2 regions of the Devosia sp. CN2-171 genome follow, and region 1 is predicted to be linked to the other one. Evidence: riboswitches for the same ligand, from Rfam matches in the RefSeq annotation. Region 1 holds a riboswitch; the other holds the start of a gene.
The links. A riboswitch is a leader RNA that binds a small molecule or an ion and turns the genes downstream of it on or off. The one in region 1 is predicted to bind cobalamin.
Positions count from the first base shown of each region.

Region 2: it holds a riboswitch for cobalamin, as region 1 does, so the genes downstream of both, ACOYW5_RS15520 (HupE/UreJ family protein) here and ACOYW5_RS11120 (CbtB domain-containing protein) in region 1, are expected to answer to the same signal.

Region 1 covers NZ_CP186479.1:2,250,391-2,253,175, forward strand. The annotation lists gene cobW (cobalamin biosynthesis protein CobW) at 1-599, opposite strand, end outside; gene ACOYW5_RS11115 (CbtA family protein) at 596-1,345, opposite strand; gene ACOYW5_RS11120 (CbtB domain-containing protein) at 1,377-1,559, opposite strand; cobalamin riboswitch at 1,596-1,805, opposite strand; gene ACOYW5_RS11125 (hypothetical protein) at 1,826-2,422, opposite strand; gene ACOYW5_RS11130 (carbohydrate ABC transporter permease) at 2,499-2,785, opposite strand, start outside.
Region 2 covers NZ_CP186479.1:3,122,216-3,125,000, reverse strand. The annotation lists gene rplS (50S ribosomal protein L19) at 1-146, opposite strand, end outside; gene ACOYW5_RS15520 (HupE/UreJ family protein) at 481-1,065, opposite strand; cobalamin riboswitch at 1,127-1,326, opposite strand; gene ACOYW5_RS15515 (hypothetical protein) at 1,422-1,772, shown strand; gene ACOYW5_RS15510 (copper chaperone PCu(A)C) at 1,812-2,354, shown strand; gene trmD (tRNA (guanosine(37)-N1)-methyltransferase TrmD) at 2,368-2,785, opposite strand, start outside.

The DNA of each region.
Region 1 (2,785 bases):
AGATGACTCTCGATGGTGGCGAGTTTGTCGGAGGAGACGAGGTCGGACTTGTTGAGGATCACCATGTCGGCGGCGATCAGTTGATCCTCGAAGAGTTCACCCAGCGGGGTCTCGTGATCGAGCATGTCGTCGGCAGAGCGGAGTGCGTCCACCGCTGCCTCGTCATTGGCGAAGCGGCCCTCGCTGAGGGCCGCCGCATCGGCGACGGTGACCACGCCATCGATGGTGACCTGGGACTTGATCTCGGGCCAGTTGAAGGCGCGGATCAGTGGCTGCGGCAGAGCGAGGCCGGAGGTCTCGATGATGATGTGGTCGGGCCGATCCGGACGGGCCAGCAGCTGCTGCATGGTGGGGATGAACTCGTCGGCGACGGTGCAGCAGATGCAGCCGTTCGAGAGCTCGATCATGTCCTCCTCGCGGCAGGTCTTATCGCCGCAACCGGCGAGGATTTCCTTGTCGACGCCGAGCTCCCCGAACTCATTGATGATCAGCGCAATGCGCTTGCCTTTGGCATGGGCGAGGACGTGGCGCACCAGCGTCGTCTTGCCGGCGCCGAGGAAGCCGGTGATGACGGTGACAGGAATTTTCTCGGTGTTCATGCGTGGGCTCCCTTGAGGGCGAAGGCAGACGAGCGGGCGAAGCGCCCGTTGAGCCAGCCCAGCAGCGGGCCGGCAATCAGCCAGAAGACGGCGCCGGCAGCGAGGCTGGCGGACGCGAACGACGTGGCGAGGTGGGCAGGAACGCCGCTCGGCTCATGCGGCGCGGCCGGGGCGCCGATGACGTGCGGCGCAAGAAGCAGCACGACGGCGATGCCGATGCCGGTCCAGTTGCGCAGTTTGGCGATGGCAAGAATGCCGGCGCCGGTTGCGACGGCGGTGCCGATCCACCAGACCTGACGGGCGACGAGATCGGCGGCGGGCATGCCGGGGAGTTCCGGCGGCAGGCCGAGCGCGGGGGCGAGTTGCAGCGCAACGAAGCCACCGAGGCCCCAGACCACGCCGTTGCGCCGGGTGATCTCGATGCCGGAGAGGACGGACACGGCGGCGAGGAGGAAGGCGAAGCCGATGGCGCCGAGGACATTGGCGAGCACGGTGTAGAAGATGCGCTCGGCGCCGTCCTGCGGGGCCCAGGCATCTTCATCGTGTTCGTGCGGGGCTGCCGCTTCTTCGTGCGTGTGGGCTGGCGTGCCCGCATCGTGGGTGTGATCAGCCGGGGCGGCGTTCTCGTAGACTTCGGCTTCGAGGATGAGCGGGGCGACACGCCACTGCTGCACGGCGCTCATGGCCAAGCCGGCTGCGAGTCCCGAAAGGACCGCAGCGAAGAAGATTCGCTGGAAGAGTTTCATCGATGTCTCGCGGGTTCGCGCTTAAGCGGGACTAATGGCAGGGGAAGCCGAGCGCATGGCGCGTGTCGTGCGCGCCGTTGTGGATGGCCATATCGCTGGCAAACCCGACGCCGCCAACGAGGACGAAGCCGAGGAAAAGCGCCAACACACCTGCGATGAGCCGCTGCGAGACAGAAAGACTGGCGACAGACGCCGTCTGGACCTGAGCATTCATAGACCTGCACCCTCCGTGCGGATGAAAATGGGCTCTTCGCCCGGTTACACGTCGGCAGGTCTCCTGGCTCACGGGTCGTCGTGTTCCTCCTCCTTCCCGGCTCTCGCCAGTGGATACGGAGGGCACTCGCCGCTTACAGTTGCGGGGGCAGCCACGGATTTGGTCCCTGATGGGTACGCCGCACCGTGTTCCCTTTTGATCCGCGTGCCCGAACGGGTTTGCGGAACCAACGTGGGGTGATCAATACGCCGCGCGATGGATGGTGGTCAATCTTCGGCAGCGGAGGAATCGCGGTAGCCGACGGTGATGGTGTCGACGCGGGCGTTCACAGTCGCGAGCAGTGGCTCGATGGAGGAAATCTGCCGGTCGCCCGAAATGGCTGTGACGTCGAGATCGGGCGGATAGTCGCCAACAGCGAAACGGACGCTGACGACGCAGCCGCCCTCGATGTAACCGAGCTTGCCGCCTTCGAAGCCGGCGCTGCCGCCGTAGTCCCAGAAGAAGCCGTAGAGGTAAAAGGGGCCGCCGTTCAGCGCTTCGACCTCCTTGACGGTCATGCCGGCCTTGAGGCCGCCCGGCGCGGTGTCGCCGGCAGGAACGGTGAAATAGGCAGTGCGCTCGAGGCTTGCCTCGTCCCACCAGCCAAACTCGATGCTTTTGGCGGGATCGTTGGGGTAGACGGTGGTGGCAAGGACTGTGGAGCCCTCGGGGCCGGGGACGTCGCCGGTGACGACGTTTTCCTTGCCAAAGGTCTCGATGAGTCTCGATTCCGAACTGTCGGCCGCGAAGGGGCCCTCGCACTTGATCTCGTCGCCAAGGGCGGGTGCTGTCACAAGGACCAGCGAGAGGGCGAGAATGCGCATGCTAGGCCTCCATCGATCCGGCGATTCTAGCGGATCGATGTGAGTCTGGGCACGGGTTCAAGGCAGAAGCGCGACGCTAGCCCTTCACTGCGCCGCCGGTCAGGCCGGAGATGATGTAGCGCTGCGCGAGCAGAAAGAAGCCGATGGCCGGGACGATGGTCAGCGTTAGGTAGGCGAGGATCTTCGGCCAGTCGGTGCCGTGCTCGCCCTGGAACTGCATGATGCCGAGCGGCCAAGTGTAATTGACGTCGGTGTTGAGTGCGATCAGCGGCAGGAGGAAGCTGTTCCAGCTGCCGACGAAGTTGAATACGCCCACCGTGGCGATGATCGGCAGGCTCAGCGGCAGGGTGACGTACCAGTAGA
Region 2 (2,785 bases), 870 kb from region 1:
TCATAGGCCTGCAGGCGCTCTTTGTCGCCTTCACGGATCTTGACCCACACCTTGACGGTGTCGCCATGGGTGAATTCGGGGTGGCTGGATTTGGCGAGCAGCTTGTCGTGCTGCTCCTGGTTCAGCTCAGCGATAATCTTGGACATTTCTGGTTCCGTTCTTCGATTTTTTCAAAGGAGCGTTTCGCCGGCTCTGCCGACCGCCCGGTCTTGTTTGCACGGATTATATGCGCTTATTGGCCCACAGCCTGAGGCATGGGCGTGCGCGCTATAAATGAAGAACGCCCGCGAGTCTAGGCTCTCTTCATCCTCCCCTGCGCAGCGGGGGAGGGGGACCAGCGAAGCTGGTGGAGGGGGCGACCCCACTCACGGGCGTCATTCGCGCGAAAGCGGGAACCTCCGTTTGCGATGCCTGCCCCAAAACGGAGATCCCCGCTTCCGCGGGGATGACCCTGTTCGTTTGGCGATGCCGAGGTTCGCCTCAGAGCCAACCGGCCAGCACGCCCACGCCACCCAGCGCAAACACGCCACCGGCGACCTGCGCAACCGCCTTGCCGTACTTGCCGACGAGCTTCGACATCCCCATCGCCGCGCCGATGCCCGAAAGGTGCAGCAACGCCGTCGCCAGCATGAAGCCGAGCGCATATTCAAAGCCCGCCGCGTTCGCCGGCATCTCGGCGCCATGCGCGTGGCCGTGGAAGATGGCAAACACGCCGACCAGCGTCGAGGCGGCCACCACCGGCATCGGCCGGCCCAGCGCCGCCACGCCGCCGATCACCACGCTCGAGAGCGCAATCCCGAGCTCGACGAACGGCACGTCGACCTGCGCTACACCAAGCCCGAAGCCCACCGCCATCATCGCAACGAAGCTCAGCGGCACCAGCCACAGCGCCCGCCCGCCCAGCACATAGGCGAACACGCCCACCGCCACCATGGCGAGCACGTGGTCAAGCCCGCCAACGGGGTGCATGAAGCCGTGCAGCAGGCCCGCGGTATCGCCATGCCCGCTATGAGCAAAGGCGGCCGTCGGCAAGAGGATCAACAGGAAGGCAAAGAGCGCGCGCATATCAAATCTCCAGATCCGGGACCCACCGTCCCGCGCGTTTTTCATGTTCGATGGTCCCGGTTTGGGTCACCACCGGACGGCCGGTCTCCTGGCTCCGGACCTCCCCCCTCGCCTTCCCGGTGCAAACCAGTGGCACGCTGAAGGGGGCATCGTCCGTTACAGTCGCGGGGGCGGCGTTGGCTCACCTTACGGCACCCAACTTCCCGTTTCACGCAATATTTTCATTTTCAAGTATTGCGCACCGTCGGCCTATCTCTGGCACCTCACGCGCCCGCTGGCAATCGCCCGCAACGCATTTGCCGCATGACGCGAAGGTCCCTCTTGCGCTAGAGAGCGCCTGAACGAGGACGAAGCCGGTGCACGACGCACGGAACATGGGGATCGAACTGCTGCGCGCCTGCCTCGTGCTGGCGCTGGTGTTCCTCAGTTTCGCCCATGCGCCGGTTTCCGCCACTGCCGGCCCGCACGACGTGCTCACCGCCACTGTGGATATGAGCTGGTGCGGCGACAGCCCCGGTTCGAACGACAAGGCCCACTCCCCCTGCCACGCCTGCCGCCTCGGCGCCGCGGCCGACCTGCCCGCGCCCTGCGATGCCCCGCTGCCGCTCCGCATCGTCGCCGGCGTGCATTATGGCGCCCTGCCGGTCCTCAGCCTCCCCGCCACTCCGGCCGGCCAGTACTTCGCCCGAGGTCCACCCATCGCCTGATCGCCATCGAACCCAAGTTCCATTCGAAGGATCAGACAGATGAAATCCGCACTCCATGCAGCCGCTCTCGGCCTCGCTTTCCTCGCCACCCCGGCCTTCGCCCACATGGGCATGAAGCACGATGGCTGCCCCACCGGCCAGGTCTTCACCGCCGGCGACATCACCATCTCGGGCGCCTTCAGCCGCGCCACCCTTCCGAGCGCCAAGATCGGCGGCGGCTATCTAGTCATCGAGAACAAGGGCAGCAGCCCTGATCGCCTCCTCGGAGGCTCGACCGAAAACGCCAAGGCTGTCCAGGTCCATCAGATGAAGATGGAGGGCGACATGATGAAGATGGGCGAAATCGCAGGTGGCCTCGAAATTCCGGCCGGCAGCACCGTCACCCTCGCGCCCGGCGGCGATGCTTATCACCTGATGTTCATGGACATCATTCAGCCGCTCAAGTCCGGCGAGTGCATGGACGTGACGCTTGAGTTCGAGAAGGCCGGTGCTATCCCCGTCCAACTGAACATCGGCGAGATCGCCGCCGACGCCCCGCCCGAGCACATGCACCACGACATGATGATGGCTCCGGCACAGTAAGGGGGACGGGGCCTTACGGCCCCTTCAGCAGATCCGGCCGGCGCGCCCTGGTAAGAGCCTCGCTCTCGGCGCGCCGCCACTTCTCCACCTTGCCGTGATCGCCCGAAGTCAGTACGGCCGGGATCTCCCGCCCCTCGAACACCTGCGGCCGGGTGTATTGCGGATATTCGAGCAGCCCGTTCTCAAAACTCTCGTCGGCATGGCTCTCGGCCGCCCCCAGCACGCCCGGGATCAGCCGCACCACCGCCTCGAGCAGCACCATGGCCGCGACTTCGCCGCCGGCGAGCACATAGTCGCCGATCGAGATTTCCTCGAGCTGGCGCGCCTCGATCACCCGCTGGTCGATCCCCTCGAACCGTCCGCAGACGATCACCGCCCCCGGCCCCGCCGCGAGTTCGCGCACCCGTGCCTGCGTCAGCGGTTTCCCGCGT